One region of the Streptomyces sp. NPDC001231 genome, then DNA from elsewhere that is predicted to be linked to it. Evidence: riboswitches for the same ligand, from Rfam matches in the RefSeq annotation. Region 1 holds a riboswitch; each other region holds the start of a gene.
What was found. A riboswitch is a leader RNA that binds a small molecule or an ion and turns the genes downstream of it on or off. The one in region 1 is predicted to bind cobalamin.
Positions count from the first base shown of each region.

Region 2: linked by a shared signal. The riboswitch ahead of ACFY3J_RS16610 (CbtB-domain containing protein) and the one ahead of ACFY3J_RS00310 (prenyltransferase/squalene oxidase repeat-containing protein) in region 1 are both predicted to bind cobalamin.
Region 3: linked by a shared signal. The riboswitch ahead of ACFY3J_RS21095 ((2Fe-2S) ferredoxin domain-containing protein) and the one ahead of ACFY3J_RS00310 (prenyltransferase/squalene oxidase repeat-containing protein) in region 1 are both predicted to bind cobalamin.
Region 4: linked by a shared signal. The riboswitch ahead of ACFY3J_RS33485 (ribonucleoside-diphosphate reductase subunit alpha) and the one ahead of ACFY3J_RS00310 (prenyltransferase/squalene oxidase repeat-containing protein) in region 1 are both predicted to bind cobalamin.

Region 1 covers NZ_JBIAXS010000001.1:59,585-63,577, reverse strand. Annotated here, with positions in the region: gene ACFY3J_RS00320 (CbiQ family ECF transporter T component) at 1-622, opposite strand, end outside; gene ACFY3J_RS00315 (SCO2322 family protein) at 615-1,259, opposite strand; gene ACFY3J_RS00310 (prenyltransferase/squalene oxidase repeat-containing protein) at 1,256-2,476, opposite strand; cobalamin riboswitch at 2,586-2,714, opposite strand; TPP riboswitch at 2,840-3,015, shown strand; gene ACFY3J_RS00305 (TetR family transcriptional regulator) at 3,015-3,638, opposite strand; gene ACFY3J_RS00300 (glycosyltransferase family 4 protein) at 3,857-3,993, shown strand, end outside.
Region 2 covers NZ_JBIAXS010000012.1:47,250-51,242, forward strand. Annotated here, with positions in the region: gene ACFY3J_RS16595 (DeoR/GlpR family DNA-binding transcription regulator) at 1-548, shown strand, start outside; gene ACFY3J_RS16600 (histidine phosphatase family protein) at 551-1,123, shown strand; gene ACFY3J_RS16605 (CbtA family protein) at 1,347-2,114, opposite strand; gene ACFY3J_RS16610 (CbtB-domain containing protein) at 2,136-2,354, opposite strand; cobalamin riboswitch at 2,391-2,533, opposite strand; gene ACFY3J_RS16615 (aminotransferase class V-fold PLP-dependent enzyme) at 2,740-3,852, shown strand; gene ACFY3J_RS16620 (MDR family MFS transporter) at 3,904-3,993, opposite strand, start outside.
Region 3 covers NZ_JBIAXS010000016.1:189,428-193,420, forward strand. Annotated here, with positions in the region: gene ACFY3J_RS21075 (DUF397 domain-containing protein) at 1-22, shown strand, start outside; gene ACFY3J_RS21080 (hypothetical protein) at 246-500, shown strand; gene ACFY3J_RS21085 (maleylpyruvate isomerase N-terminal domain-containing protein) at 802-1,572, opposite strand; gene ACFY3J_RS21090 (Fpg/Nei family DNA glycosylase) at 1,738-2,631, shown strand; cobalamin riboswitch at 2,591-2,714, shown strand; gene ACFY3J_RS21095 ((2Fe-2S) ferredoxin domain-containing protein) at 2,775-3,173, shown strand; partial or broken gene ACFY3J_RS21100 (acyl-CoA dehydrogenase family protein) at 3,557-3,706, shown strand; gene ACFY3J_RS21105 (enoyl-CoA hydratase/isomerase family protein) at 3,703-3,993, shown strand, end outside.
Region 4 covers NZ_JBIAXS010000038.1:17,219-21,211, forward strand. Annotated here, with positions in the region: gene mctP (monocarboxylate uptake permease MctP) at 1-325, shown strand, start outside; gene ACFY3J_RS33480 (GNAT family N-acetyltransferase) at 404-910, shown strand; cobalamin riboswitch at 956-1,110, shown strand; gene ACFY3J_RS33485 (ribonucleoside-diphosphate reductase subunit alpha) at 1,233-3,599, shown strand; gene ACFY3J_RS33490 (ribonucleotide-diphosphate reductase subunit beta) at 3,599-3,993, shown strand, end outside.

The DNA.
Region 1 (3,993 bases):
CGCGGACACCCCGGTCGGGGCGGCCCCGCAGCCGGCGGGCGGCCCGCAGGCGCCGCCCGTCGGCGACCAGGTGCGGGGCGAAGGTGAGCGCGACGACGACGGCGACCCCGGTCTCGTACAGGGCGCCGGGCAGGGACTTCAGCAGCCGGGCGGGCGCGGCGAGGGCGTTCGCGGCGCCGACGCAGACCAGCAGCGTGGCCAGCTTCAGACCGTCGTACAGGGCGAAGACGACCGCCTCGGCCGTGACCCGGCCGCCCAGGCGGATGCCCTGCGCCCAGTGCGGCAGGGGGACTTCGGGAAGGGAGACGATCACGTGCGAGCCGGGAATGGGCGAGCCGAGCACGACGGCGAAGACGAGGCGGATGACGAGGACGGCGAGGGCGAGCCGGACGAAGGCGGTGTAGGACCGGGCGGACGGCGTGTCGGGGCGGCAGCTCACCACGACGTAGCCGGAGACCGCCAGCAGCAGGCCGAGCAGCAGGGGATTGGTGGTGCGGGTGGCCGCGGTGCCCAGGGCCAGCGCCCACAGCCACCAGGCGCCCGCGTGGACACCGGCGGAGCCGCGGGCGGGTGCGCCGCCGGAGCGGCCCGCCCGCCCGCGGTCCCGCACGGCGTCAGGCATCCCTGCGCCGCCGCGCCTGCCAGACCGCCGCCGCGCCCAGTACGACCACCACGGCACCTCCGGCGAGGAGACCCACCGAGGGGCCCTCCTCGCGCGGCTCGTCCGCGGCCGGCTGCTCGCTCCCGCCCGCCGTCACCTGCTCGCCGCAGCCCTTCTGCGGATAGCCGGAGATGGCGCACAGCAGGGCGTTGGCGTCGTACCGCAGCGGTTTCGCGACGGCCGCCAGGGCCTCCGCCGTGGTCGCGTCGGACGGCACCCGGGCGCACACCGTGCGCGGCGCCGGCGGGGTCTCGCCGGCCGGGGCGTCCGCCTGGACGCCGAAGTCGAGGACGAGCGCCACCCGCTTGCTGCCCTTCTCGGCGGGCGTCTTGACGCAGATGGCCTCGAAGTCGGCCGTCCCGCGCGGCTTGCTCGCGTCCTGGGAGTCCTCGCTCACCGAGAAGCGGAAGCCCTGGACGTCGCCGTCGGACGGACGAGCGGTCGACGGGCCCTCGGTGGCGTACGTCCACTTCCCGCCGTCGCGGTCCCAGAAGGACCAGTACCGGTAGCCGGTGGCCTGCGCCTGACCGGCACCGGCCACCAGCAGGAGCGCGGCGGCGAGCAGCGGTGCGCCGAGCGCCCGGAGGCCGCGTGTCACGGCTGCCCCTGCTTCTTCCGGCCGCTCAGCAGGAACCCGATGCCGATGCCCGCGACGAGGAAGACGCCGACGGTCCACCAGACTCCGTAAGTGGAGTTGTCCTTAGCGATGTCCCCGGCACCCTCCTTGCCGACGGACTCGGGGGCGGGCCCGGTCGCGTTGAGCCGCTCGACCAGGTCGACACCGCCGAAGTCATGCGGGTCGGCGTCGGCCGCGTACGCGGCGAAGACGAGCTGGGCGTAGGCGGCGGGTCCGCTCTGCTTGGCCCACGCCTCGGAGTTCTTCTCCAGCCACTTCAGCGGCTTCTGCGCCTGCGCGGGCCCGCTCTGCGCGGCCAGGGCGACGACCGTGTCGGCGGTGTTGCCGAAGTCGGGCTGGTCGGTGGCACCGGGGAGGGAGGAGGTGAGGTGACCGTCCTTGGCGACGGCCTGCGTGAGGTACGAGGCGCCGTTGGCCGCGGCCCGGTCGGGGCTGGGCTTGCCCGAGTCCTCGCAGCGGGCCTCGGCGCCCTTGGCGTTGCCCTTGGGGGCCATGCCCTGCCCGAGCGCGGCGACGACGGCGGCCGCCGTGGCGTCCGCGTTGGCGGCGAGCTTGCCCTTCTTGTCCGGCTGGTAGGCGAAGGAGCCCGCCCCGTCGCCGGAGCACGGCAGGGCGAAGGTGAGCAGGGCGTCGTAGGGGGACTTGCCGTCCTTGACGACGCTCTCCGGCTTCTGCCCGACGGCGGCGAGCGCGCCGATCACGACCGAGGTCGAGTTGGTGTCGCTGGGCCCGCCGGGCGTGTACCCCCAGCCGCCGTCCTTGTTCTGCACGGACTTCAGCCAGGACACCGCCTTGCCGGTGACCGTGTCGTGGCCGCCGAGCGCGGCGAGGGCCTGCACGGCGGCGGCGGTGCTGTTGGTGTCGACCATCAGCTTGGCGTCGCAGGCCTTGCCCGGCTCGGCGCGGAAGGCCGCGAAGGAGCCGTCGGCGCACTGCTGTCCGGTCAGCCAGTCCACGGCCTTGGCGGCGGGCCGCACATCCACGGTGTGCTGCGCGAGCAGCGCCAGGGACTGGCGCCAGACGCCGTCGTACTGGGGGTCGGTCGTGCCGTAGAGCCCCGCCGGAAGAGCCGGCGACGACGGGGACGGGCCGGCGGACGTGTCTGCGACGGCGGGGGCCGCGCTGCCGATCACGGCGACGGCGGCGGCCAGGGCCGCGGCGCTGCGGCGGAAGTTCATGATCGGCGGGTGCCTCTCCCTGCGGGGAGCCGGACAGCACGGGACACCCCGGCGGCTCGGCTCCGTATACCTCGACGGTGCGATGCGCCGGCGGACTGCCGACACGCATGAGCCGGTCACGTCCCGTCCCGGGCATTCCGGCTCGCCGCCCTCGCGGGACGGCTCACGGCTGCGGGTCAGCGCCGGATTTCCACCGGCTTCCCCCCGAACGGGTGTGATGACGACCCGGTCACTCTACCGGCCTACCGGAAAGGCCCCGAGGGGTGGCCGATGCCCGTCTCGTCCGGCGCGGGAGAAACTGAAAAAATCTTCGGATTGGGGGGTTCCATCCGGTGCGGGAGGATTTATTCTGTAAGTGGCCTACGAGGCGAGTGAGGGAGTTCAACCGGAGTAGCCGACTTTGGCGAGACGCTACGGCATCCGCTGAGGCCGACGTCGACGGTCGGGCTGAGAGGCCGGAAGGTAGCAGTCGGACCCGAAGGCGACCCCCATTACCTGATCCGGGTAATACCGGCGAAGGGAACCCGTCTCGTAGGTCCTATTCGTGCGCCACGGCGGGCGTGGTCAGGTCGATCAGACGGCATGCCGTCCCTATGTCGGCCTTCGCCTGGGCGAGGGAGGCGCGGCCCGAGAGCCAGGTGATCAGGGCCGAGAGCCAGGTGTGCTCGATCACGCGGACCGCGGAGAGCTGCTCGGCGGTGGGCTCCTCCAGGCCCATGGCGTCCAGGATGATCGCGGTGGTCTGGCGGGAGACCTGGTCGACCTCCGGGCTCACGCTGCGGTCCGCGAAGGTCAGCGCGCGGACCATCGCGTCCGCGAGGTGGGGGTCGCGCTGGAGGGCGCCGAAGGCGCGCATCAGGGTCTCCGCCACCCGCTCGGCGGCGCTCTCGCCGGCCGGCGGGTTCTTGCGCAGCGTGCCGTGCAGGCGCTCCAGCTGGTCCTGCATCGTGGCGACGAGCAGGTGGACCTTGGACGGGAAGTACCGGTAGAGCGTGCCCAGGGCCACCTGCGAGGACTCCGCGACCTCCCGCATCTGCACGGCGTCGAAGCCGCCCCGGGCGGCCAGTTGCGCGCTCGCGCGCAGGATGCGGCGGCGACGGGCCTCCTGCCGCTCGGTGAGGGGCGGTGAGGCCGACCGGGAGGTACTGGCTCGCGCAGGCATGGATCCCGTTCCGTGACAGTCGGTGAGGCAGGGGCCGGCAGGGGGACCGGACCGCGGGCGGTGGCGCGGGCCGTGGTGCGAATCACCCGATCCGCTGCTCACAGCGTGGCTACCTGCCGGTAGATTCGGAGCCTCCTGAACGATCAAGTCTGAAACTTGTTCTAGATTAGCGTCCCGACGTAATCTCGCGGGACAGTGCAGCCAGAAGGGGGGCCGGAGTGACCGCTGAGCCCAGTCAGGCGGGGTCCCCGGCGGACCTGGCAGTGGACGGCGAGCGACCGCTCGGCATAGCGCTCCTCACCTACAAGGGAAACCCGTTCTGCGGCGGCCAGGGCGTCTACGTACGCCACCTCTC
Region 2 (3,993 bases), on a different contig from region 1:
GCACGCGGGTCAAGCAGCGCATCGCCGCGGACGCGGCCGCGATGATCGCCGACGGGGAGACGGTCGTCCTCGACAGCGGCACCACCTGCCTGGAAGTGGCCAGGGCACTGCGCGGCCGGCGGGTGACCGTGATGCCGCTGTCGCTCCAGGCCGTCGACGCGCTCGCCGACAGCCCCGGGCAGACCACCCTCCTCGTGCCCGGCGGCCGGCCGCGTCCGGGCGAGGGGGCCCTCACCGGACCCCTGACACTGGCCTCGCTGGCGGCTCTGCGCTTCGACACCGCTGTCATCGGCTGCTGTGGGCTGACCGCACAACAGGGCCTGACCGCCTACGACTTGGACGACGCGGCGGTGAAGCGGGCCGCGATCGACTCCGCCCGGCGCGTGCTCGCCGTGGCCGACGGCGCCAAACTGTCCCGTACGGCGCACGCCTTCGTCGCGCCGGTCTCGCGACTGCACACCCTCGTCACCGACGATTCCGCGCCACCGGGCGAGGTCGACGCGATCCGCGCCGCGGGCACGGCCGTCAACACCGCGCGACAGGAGTGAAGTTGACCAGCCGAGTCACTCTCGTCTCGCCCGCGACGAGCCCGTCGCTGCGGCAGGCCCGGTTCGACGACGGCGACTCGATCGACGACGGCGGGACGGCCAGGGCCCGTTCGGCTGCCGGGTCACTTCCCGCGGCCGCCCGCGTGCTCCTGTCCCCGAGCGCGCGCTGCCGGGAGACCGCGTCGGCGCTCGGCCTCGACGGCGTGGCGGTACGGGAGTTGGCCGGTCTGGACGCGGGCCGCTGGCGGGGCCGGACCCTGGAGGAGGTGATGGCCACCGAGCCGGAGGCGGTGGGTCGCTGGCTCGCCGACCCCGACCGCGCGCCGCACGGCGGGGAGTCGGTGCGGGACGTGTGCGAGCGGGTCGGGCGCTGGCTGGACAGCGCGCGGGACACCGACGGCCGTACGCTCGCGGTGGTCGAGCCGGAGGTCGTACGGGCCGCGGTCGTCCATGTGCTGGGCCTGCCCGCGGCCGGCTTCTGGCGGCTGGACGTACCTCCGTTGACGGCAACGGAGTTCAGTGGACGGGCCGGCCGCTGGAATCTGCGGCTCGGACAGCCGCTGGCGGCACCCTGAGGAACGCGACAGGGCCCCCGGACGGTTCCGAAGGGCCCTGTCGTGCACCGAAGGGGTCAGTGCGCGGCCGGGACCGCGCGCCCGGTCGTGGCCGTCACCGGCCTGGGGTTCAGTGGACGGGCCGGCCGCTGGAATCTGCGGCTCGGACAGCCGCTGGCGGCACCCTGAGGAACGCGACAGGGCCCCGGACGGTTCCGAAGGGCCCTGTCGTGCGCCGAAGGGGTCAGTGCGCGGCCGGGACCGCGCGCCCAGTCGTGGCCGTCACCGGCCTGGGGTTCAGCATTCGCCCGGCCAACTCGCCGAAGAGCAGCCCGAATCCGCCCCACAGGACGGTCTGCGTGGCCAGGGCGGAGAGCCGGAACCGCCACAGCAGGGTGGCCGGGAAGTCCGCCGGCACCTCGTTGACGGTGGGCAGGAAGGCGTACGCCAGCCCGATCACCACGGCGAAGGCGGCCACCGCGGCCACCGTCGCGTACCACGTGCCCAGCGCGGGCGCGAGGCGCTTGCCCAGGATGGTGGCGGCGATCGCGAGGAGGATGCTGAGCAGCATCATCAGGAAGTACAGGGTCGTGCGCTTGCCGATGGTGTCTTCCTGGCCGACCGCGGGCGGGTTGGCCGGGTACTTCAGGAACGGCACGACGTACACGGCCAGCAGCGCGCAGCCGGACAGCAGCAGCGCGGTCGCCCGCGGGGAGAAGCGGCCCACGCGGCCCAGTGCGAAGCAGAAGGCGAGCGCGGCGATGCCGCCGAAGGCGACCCCGTAGACCAGGACGCCGGTGGCGAGACCGGCGGTGGACTGGAGGGAACGGGAGACGACTTCCACCTCGTCATGAGAGTGGGAATGGGAATGGGAGTGCGCCTCCTCGAGGCCGATCGCCTTGTCGACGAACGGCTCCCCGAGGAAATAGGCGACGGCCAGGGCGAGCACACCGGCGGCAAGGCCGGCGAGCATGCCCCGTACCAGAAGGTTTCTTACCGTTGCGGAGTTCATGAGCGTGCGGTGTCCCTCGCCTCAGTGGCAGGGGAAACCGAGCAGGTGGCGGGCGTCGTGCACCCACTCGTGGACGTCCGTGCCGCTGAACACGGAGGTGGCGCCCTGCTCGGCGCCGACGAAGTAGAGCAGGACCAGCATGAGAACGCCGAAGAAGACCGCCCAGGGAGCTATCGCCTTCAGCGGCAGCGTGGCGGGAACGGCGGGGGTGGCGGTCGGCTGAGCGACGGTCTGCGCCATGGCAGAACCTCCTCTGGGAGTTCGCGTCCCATCTCGGTGGTGCACAGGACGACAGCCACGGGTCTGACTCACGAACACCCCGGGGGGCGTTCGCATACAGTGGCGCGACCGTGCCGGATTCCCACCGGCTTCCGTCGTGCCGTCGTCGATATCGCACAGACGGTATCGCGTGCCGCGCGCCCGGCCAAGACCGCGACCACGGACGTGATCTTCTCCACCGAGCCGCCTCCACCTGCTCACGGATCACCTCACCATCAGCGCGGCGGGCCCCGGCAGCCGTGTATCAGACACTCCGGCGCTGTGGCAGGATGCGCGCGGGCAAGCTCCGCGCCACCGCCCGCCGCGCCAGTCGATCCGCACGCACCACCCCGGAGGGACGAGCCCCGTGCTCACGTCGTACGCCGCCCACTTCGACACGCCCGCCGGGTACCTGGACTTCGCACGCTTCGGGCCGCCCTCCCGGGACGCCGTCACCGCCACCGCACGCGCCCTGGAGGCGTCCGCCCGCGCCGACCACACCACCGTGGACGCCCTGATGCGCGCGGAGGAGACCGCGCGGGACACGGCCGCCCGCCTCGCCGGCACCGACGCCCGGCACACGGTGCTCCTCCCGAACGCGTCCACCGGTCTGTTCCACGCCGCGCTCGGCATCAGAGAGGGCGTGGTCCTCGCGCCGCGCTCCGACTTCCCCGCCAACCACTACCCGTGGCGCCGCTCCGCGGATCTGGGCCGGGCTACGCCGCGCTGGATCGACCCCGCACCCGGCTCCGGAGTCACCCCCGATCTGGTCCGCGCCGCGCTGACCGACGACGTCGTGGCCGTGTCGGTCAGCGCCGTGGACTTCCGCACCGGGTTCCGTGCCGACCTGGCGGCGCTGCGCGAGGCGATCGGGCCCGACCGGCTGCTGATCGTGGACGCCATCCAGGCGTTCGGTGTCGCCTCCCTGCCCTGGGACGCCGCCGACGTGGTGGTCGCGGGCGGCCAGAAATGGCTGCGCGCCGGATGGTCGACCGGCTTCGCCACGCTGTCCGACCGCGCCCTGGAATCCCTGGAGCCGGTCCTCACCGGCTGGACGGGCGTCGAGGACGTCGGCCTCTTCGACGGAGCGGAGCACCCGCCCGCCCCGGACGCACGGCGGTGGTCGATCACCAATCTGAGCCCGGTGACGGCCGCCGCGTTCGCGGCCGCGCTGGACCTGGTCGAGCGGCACACCGTCGCCGCGATCGAATCCGCGATCGCCACACGGATCGCCGAACTCACCGAGGTCGTCGAGGCGTGCGGCGGCCGCGTCCTCTCCCCCGCCGACCCGGCGCGGCGCGCGGGCATCCTCTCCTTCACCCTGCCGGACCACGATCCGTGCCTCGTCGCCAAGGCGCTGCACGCCGAAGGCGTCACCGCGACCGTGCGCACCGACTCGCTCAGGCTCTCCCCGCACGCCTCGACCCCGGCGGAGGCAGCCGAACGGGTCGCCACCGCACTGTCGTCCCTGGGGAGTTGAACCCGCGGGTCGGCGACACCTTGAACCCGCGGGTCGGCGACCTCCTTTCCGTCAGGCGGGGGCGGGCTCGGGCTCTGCCTGGGTGGTGAGCCGGCCGGCCCGGGCGAGCGCCGCGACCGAGGCGGCGCAGACGAGTCCGGT
Region 3 (3,993 bases), on a different contig from region 1:
CCTCGGTTTCGTGGCGGAGTAACCGTGTGTTGTGGGCCGCAGCCTCTCGCTGCTGCACCACTTCACGGTCTGGAGGGACGGACGACGACCTCGCTGCCCAGTGGTGTGTAGCCGGCTGCGAGGAAAGCCCGAAGGGATCGAGCGTTGCCTGGGGCGACAGCGGCGAAAACCGGCTCACCGGCGGGGAGCAAGGTGAGCGCGTCACGCAGGAGGGAGCGACCGAGCCCAGCCGCACTGCTACCAGGGTGGTTGAGTTCAATGCTTATCTCGCGCCGTCCAGCCAGGCCGTCGGCCAGTGTGACAAGGCCGCGTTCATCTCCGTAGACACGGACGTCGGTACGCAAAGCCCGAGCACGGCGAACACGTGGGTGGTCATCGACATCAAGACGTTCGGGCAGGCGGCGAGGGGCCGGCGAGCCACGCGCGACGAGTGTGACGTCGACGCTGTCGATCCACCCCTCGCGACCGGCGAGGTAACGCAGGAAACCAGGAGCCATTGAAGCCCCGTAACCGTCTGGTCCGTGAGCCTGGACGTCGGAAGTGGACAGGGCGGTGGCGATCACGGCGTGCCCGGTGAAGGCGACCGAGCACTCCAGCCCACCCGGCAGGGGCGGAAGAACTGTTACGCGGCCGTCTGCAGGCGGGAAGCGTCCGTCGGCAGCATTGAGGAACATGCCCAGCAGTGGGTGAGACTCGGCCATGACGGTCCACCCTACGAGGGGCTGTTCGCCGTGGCAGCCACACCCGTTGGGTGAAGCGCCGGCAGGCCGTGGGCCAGGTCGGCCCGAAAGCAACGATCGCTCAGTAGCCGCCCAGGAGGGTCCGTACCCTGCGCAACGCCTCCGGGCCCGCGGTGCTGTGACAGCGGGTGGGTTCGGCGGGGCGGCGGCCCCACAGCAGCAGGACGCGGGTGGCCGCGTCGCTCTTGAGCGTGGCCGGGCCCTCGGGGGCGGCGAACCGGATCGTGCCGCCCTCGGCGTCGGCGGTCACCACGATGTCGTCCGTGCCCGGGGTGCGCAGGCGGCCCTCGACCCGTCCCCCGGGCCCCAGGTCCAGACCGGCGCGGCCCCGGACCAGCAAGGGACGGCCGACCGACACCACGCTGTGCTCGGTCATCCACGGCTCGCTGAGGGACTGCACGGCCGTCCGGTCGTCGCCGGTCAGGTCCCAGCGGTGGAGGATCATTTCCTCACGCATGTGTTCCGCGAAGAAGGGGACCTTCACGGAACGGCCGGTCCACATCACCTCGGTGTCCGGGGAGAGGTCCTGCGCGGCGGCCGCGGCGATCTCGGTGAGCTGTTCACAGTTGGTCATGAACGCCGCCCAGAGCTCGGCGTCCGACATCCGCCGGTAGGGAGCCTCGCGCTCGAAGCTCCTGGTCTCCACCGGTGTGCCGGCGAGGAATGCTCGCAGCACGCGGGCCAGTACCTCGGCGTTCCCCGTCTGGTGGACCAGGACGTCACGCACCGTCCACACCTCGCACCACGTGCCGTCGTCGGGCCTTCGGCCCTGCACGGCGTGGACGAAGGGAGCCAGCTCGGGCAGCGTGTCGTCGACCTCGGACGGGATCACGGGCCATGGGTATCCCGGTCGAGCCGTCCGTCGAACCGGCGAGCGTCCGATCGGAGGCATGACGCCTCGGAGCAGGGGGCCGAGCGCGTGGGCTCGTCCTCCACGGGTACCCGTCAGCGCGTACGGCGGTCTGACGACCGTACGACGAAGAGCCCGGACGCGCGCATGCCCGAACTGCCGGATGTCGAGGGATTCCGCGAGGTGCTGATGACCTGCGGCCGGCAGCGGTGTGTCACGGACGTCGAGGTGCGGGACACCGGGGTGCTGCGGGGTGTCAGCGCGCAGCGGTTCCGGAGGGGGCTGAAGGGGAGGCGTCTGGGGGAGGGGTGGCGGCACGGCAAGTGGTTGTTCGTGCCGGTGGATGACGGCGGTCGCGTACTGGTCTGGCATTTCGGTATGACGGGATCGTTGCGGTGCTGTGCCCCGGACGAGCCCCTCGCACCGCACGACCGCATCGTGCTGACGCTCGACGACTCCCGGCACCTGCGCTACCGCGATCAACGCAAGCTCCAAGGTGTGCAGTTGGCCGACGACGCACAGGTCGCACGGATCACGGACGGTCTGGGGCCCGACGCCCTCACACTGAGCGGAGCGGAATTGCGGAAGCTGCTGTCGGGACGACGGCGTGCCATCAAGAGCGCGCTGATGGACCAGTCCGTGATCGCGGGCCTCGGGAACCTCCTGTGCGACGAGATCCTCTGGCGGGCCCGGGTGGCACCGCGGACCCCGGCACGGGACCTGAGTGATCCGCGCTTCGGCGTATCCACGCGGGGATGGGCCGGGTCCTTGAGACATCCGTGCGCGCCGGGTGCGTGCCACCGCGTCGTTCCTGGCTCACCGGGCACCGGGACGACCGCGAGCCGACATGTCCTCGCTGCGGGTGGCCCCTGTGCTCGAACCGCGTCGGCGGACGCCGCACGGTCTGGTGCCCCCAGTGCCGGCAATGAGCGAAGCGACCGTTCCCCAGTGAGCGAACGGCAATGGGATGATGGTCGGCGACATAAGGCGACGGCGGTCCGAGGAAGCCGGTGTGAATCCGGCGCGGTCCCGCCACTGTGACCGGTGAGCGAGTTCCGGAAGGCCACTGCCCCCGCCCGGGGTGGGAAGGCGGGACGAGTGACGACCCGGGAGCCAGGAGACTCATGCGGTCGCCTCCTCGATCGACACCGGGGCGGATCTCCCCGGGAGGGGAGTGGTGCGGCGTGTCCGAAAAGCCGACGGACGAGGCGCCGGACGGTGCCGTGGCGGGGAGCGGTCCGGTGCCGTGCCGGGTCGTCGTGTGCCGGGACTGCTGCTGCGGCAGCCCCAAGGTGGCCGGGGTCGATCACGCGGCGCAGACCGCGCGGCTGCGTGCGGAGGTGCCGGTGCGCATCTCCGACTGCCTCGACGTGTGCGAGCAGGCGAACGTCATCGTGGTCCAGCCGTCCGCCGCGGGCCGGACCGCCGGTGCGCGACCGGTCTGGCTCGGGCTCGTCAACGATGCGGACGCGACCGAGGACATCGTCGCCTGGGTACGCGCCGGTGGCCCGGGAGTGGCTCCCCTGCCGGACATCCTCGACCTCTACGCCATCACGCCGCCACGGCGTCCCACGGACTCCTGAGGCCCGCACGCGCGGGGAGGTCCGCACGCGCGGGGAGGTCCGCACGTGCGAGGAGGCCGACCGTCGTCACCGGCCGGGAAACGGGCGGGCCTCGGCCGGTGTGACTGCCTCGCCGGCCTGTACGCCGTGCAGGATCTGGGCGAGCACCTCCGCCCCGCGTACCACCCGTGGCCCCGGCCGGCCAACTGCTCCGACAGCCCGAGTTCGGCGACGATGTCGGTCGCGGCGGGCAGCAGGGAGACGATGCACATACCTCGACTGCAGGAGGCTCCAGGACCCGAGGACCGCGCGGATCCGCCGATTCCGACGCCCGGTGTGCACGGCGTGCACGGCATGCACGGCGTGATCGCGCCAACGCGCACCAGGAACTCGGTCGCCGACCGGCGCTCCAACCGCACGGGGGCTACGGCTACCTCGGCGAGTACGGCCTTGAGAAGATCGTCCGTGACCTGCGCGTCCATCAGAACCTGGAAGGAACCGACGAGATCATGCGTGTCATCGTGGCCCGCGGCCGGACGGAGGCGTTCGGATGACCGCCGCCGAGGAACCCGTCCTGTTCCACACCGACGGGCGGGCCGCCCACATCACCCTCAACCGGCCGAAGGCCCTCAACGCCCTCAACCGCGAGATGGTGCGCCGTATCGACGAGGCGCTGACGGCCTGGGAGCACGACCCGGCCGTGGAGACCGTGGTCATCACCGGCGCGGGGGAGCGCGGCCTGTGCGCGGGCGGTGACATCCGCGCCATCCACGACGACGTCCGCGACCGGGACGGCACCGCCTCGGCCGCCTTCTGGCGCGACGAGTACCGCCTCAACGCC
Region 4 (3,993 bases), on a different contig from region 1:
CTGGTTCCACCGCTGGGCGCTGCTGGCGGGCTGGGCGGTCGGCATGGTCTACGGCACGGTCGCCGCCTACGGGGTCGCCTCGCCGACGCAGAAGCACTTCGGCGGCTCGGCGAAGGAGATCCCGGGCATCGGCGAGATCGGCTACATCGGTCTGACGGCGTTCGTGCTCAACGCGGCCGTCGCGGTGGTCCTGACCTTCGTGCTGAGGGCGGTCAAGGCGCCTGAGGGCGTGGACGAGACCCGGCCGGATGACTACACGGCGGACGCCGGCGACCCGGACGTCGAGGTGGAACTCCCGCCGGCCACGGCGGCGGCCCCGCGCTGACAACCGGGAGGGGCACCCCACGGGCCGCCGGAGAAATCCGGCGGCCCGCCGCCGTGCCCGTGCGGCACACTCTGGCGCATGGACATCGTGATCCGGCCGGTGGAACCCGGCGAGTACGGCACCCTCGGTGAGATCACCGCCCAGGCCTACCTCCGGGACGGGCTCCTCGACTTCGGTGAGAGCGACGAGTATCTCGGCGAGCTGCGGGACGTGGCCAAGCGGGCGGCCGCGGCCGAGGTACTGGTGGCGGTGGCGGACGGGAAGGTGCTCGGCGGCGTGACCTTCGTCCCCGGCACGGGCCCCATGGCCGACCTAGCCGGTCCCGGGGAGACCGAGATACGGATGCTCGCGGTCGCGCACACGGCGCGAGGCCGAGGCGTCGGCGAGGCCCTCGTACGGGCCTGTCTGGACCGGGCACGGGCCGTGGAGGGCTGTGTCCGCGTGGTGCTGTCCACCCAGAGCGCCATGCACACCGCCCACCGCATCTACGAGCGCCTGGGCTTCGTCCGCACGCCGGGCCGGGACTGGAACCCCCTCCCGCACCTGGACGACATCATGCTGCTCACCTACGAGTTGACATTCTGACACGTTCCTGAAGCGACACGGCACAACATATGGGGGTGCCCGACTCACTCAGCACAAGATGTATGCTCGTGCTCACTGTCGCCGCAGGGGAATCCGGTGCGAATCCGGAACTGTCCCGCAACGGTGTACTCGTGCGCGTATGCCCCCATGGGCCGCCACGAGCGTCAGTCCGAGGACCTGCCGACAGTGCGCCCGGCCGTCCGGTCCGGGTGCCCTGACGTCCGGGCTTCGTGGAATGGGCCGGTGGACGCGGCGCCGCGTGCGCTCGTGTGCTGCCCCCTGCCCTCGGCGAGGCCCCGTGCCGAGCGAGGGAGAGCTCCACGTGACCATCGCGCCAGCAGACCCGGTTTCAGCCACAGCTCCGGAAACCGACGGTCCAGGTGCCGTACTGCTGCGGACCCTGACCGAGCTGACCGCCGACCTCCCCGACGCCGACCCCGGCCGGGTCGCCGCCGCCGCGCTGCGCGGCCGGTCGGCGCGGGCCGACGAGGCCGAGTTGCGCGAGCTGGCCACGGAGGCGGCCGCCGGGCTCATCTCCGAGGACCCCGCCTACTCCCGGCTCGCGGCCAGGCTGCTGACCCTCGCCATCCGCGCCGAGGCCGCCTCCCAGGGCGTCGTGTCCTTCACCGACTCCGTCGCCGTCAGCCACCGCGAGGGCCTTCTCGCCGACCGGACCGCCGAGTTCGCGCGCCGGTACGCCGACCGCCTCGACGCGCTGATCGACCCGGCCGCCGACGACCGCTTCGGCTACTTCGGCCTGCGCACCCTGCACAGCCGGTACCTGCTGCGGCACCCGATCACCCGCAAGGTGATCGAGACGCCGCAGCACTTCATGCTGCGGGTCGCGGCGGGTCTCGCGCAGGACGACACCGCGCGGTCGGTCGACGAGGTCGAGGCGCTCTACGGGCTGATGAGCCGCCTCGACTACCTGCCCTCCTCCCCCACGCTCTTCAACTCCGGTACGCGCCACCCCCAGATGTCGTCCTGCTACCTGCTCGACTCCCCCAGGGACGAGCTGGACTCGATCTACGAGCGCTACCTCCAGGTCGCCAGGCTGTCCAAGCACGCCGGCGGCATCGGCATCGCCTACTCCCGCATCCGCTCCCGCGGTTCGCTGATCCGCGGCACCAACGGGCACTCCAACGGCATCGTGCCGTTCCTGAAGACCCTGGACGCCTCGGTGGCCGCCGTGAACCAGGGCGGCCGGCGCAAGGGTGCCGCCGCGGTCTACCTGGAGACCTGGCACTCGGACATCGAGGAGTTCCTGGAGCTGCGCGACAACACCGGTGAGGACGCCCGCCGGACGCACAACCTCAACCTCGCGCACTGGGTTCCGGACGAGTTCATGCGCCGTGTGAACGCCGACGGGCAGTGGTCGCTGTTCTCCCCCGCGGACGTGCCGGAGCTGACCGACCTGTGGGGCGAGGAGTTCGACGCCGCGTACCGCGCCGCGGAGGCGCGTGGCCTGGCCAGGAAGACCATGCCGGCCCGCGACCTGTACGGCCGCATGATGCGCACCCTCGCGCAGACCGGCAACGGCTGGATGACCTTCAAGGACGCCGCCAACCGCACCGCCAACCAGACCGCGCAGCCGGGCCACGTCGTCCACTCCTCCAACCTCTGCACGGAGATCCTGGAGGTCACCGACGACGGCGAGACGGCGGTGTGCAACCTGGGTTCGGTCAACCTCGGCGCGTTCGTGGCCGGCGGTGACATCGACTGGGAGCGGCTGGACGAGACCGTCCGCACCGCCGTCACCTTCCTCGACCGCGTGGTGGACATCAACTTCTACCCGACCGAGCAGGCGGGCCGCTCCAACGCCCGCTGGCGGCCGGTGGGCCTGGGCGCCATGGGTCTTCAGGACGTCTTCTTCAAGCTGCGGCTGCCCTTCGACTCCCTGGAGGCGAAGGCCCTGTCCACCCGTATCGCCGAGCGGATCATGCTCGCCGCGTACGAGGCGTCCGCCGACCTCGCCGAGCGTGACGGCCCGCTGCCCGCCTGGGAGAAGACCCGTACGGCCCAGGGGGTGCTGCACCCCGACCACTACGACGTCGAGGTGACCTGGCCGGAGCGCTGGGCGGCCCTGCGCGAGCGGATCGCCGCCGTCGGCATGCGCAACTCGCTGCTGCTCGCCATCGCCCCGACCGCCACCATCGCCTCGATCGCGGGCGTGTACGAGTGCATCGAGCCGCAGGTCTCCAACCTCTTCAAGCGTGAGACGCTCTCCGGGGAGTTCTTGCAGGTCAACTCGTACCTGGTGAACGATCTGAAGGCGCTCGGCGTCTGGGACGCCCGCACCCGCGAGGCGCTGCGCGAGGCGAACGGCTCGGTGCAGGACTTCGCCTGGATCCCCGAGGACGTGCGGACGCTGTACCGCACGGCGTGGGAGATCCCGCAGCGCGGCCTGATCGACATGGCCGCGGCCCGCACCGCGTTCCTGGACCAGTCCCAGTCCCTGAACCTGTTCATGGAGACGCCGACCATCGGCAAGCTCTCCTCGATGTACGCCTACGCCTGGAAGCAGGGCCTGAAGACGACGTACTACCTGCGTTCCCGCCCGGCGACCCGCATCGCCCGCGCCGCCCGGGCCCAGGCTCCCGCCACCGTCCCCGTCCAGCAGACGGCACCGGACGCCGACGCGATCGCCTGCTCCCTTGAGAACCCCGAGTCCTGCGAGGCCTGCCAGTGATGACCAGCACCAACCGACGCCAGAACCTGCTCGACCCGGGCTTCGAGCTGACCCTGCGCCCGATGCGCTACCCCGACTTCTACGAGCGCTACCGGGACGCCATCAAGAACACCTGGACCGTGGAGGAGGTCGACCTCCACTCGGACGTCGCCGACCTCGCCAAGCTGAGCCCGGGCGAGCAGCACCTCATCGGCCGGCTGGTCGCGTTCTTCGCGACGGGCGACTCGATCGTCGCCAACAACCTGGTGCTCACGCTCTACAAGCACATCAACTCCCCCGAAGCGCGCCTGTACTTGAGCAGGCAGCTGTTCGAGGAGGCCGTGCACGTCCAGTTCTATCTGACGCTGCTGGACACCTACCTCCCCGACCCGGAGGACCGCGCCGCCGCCTTCGA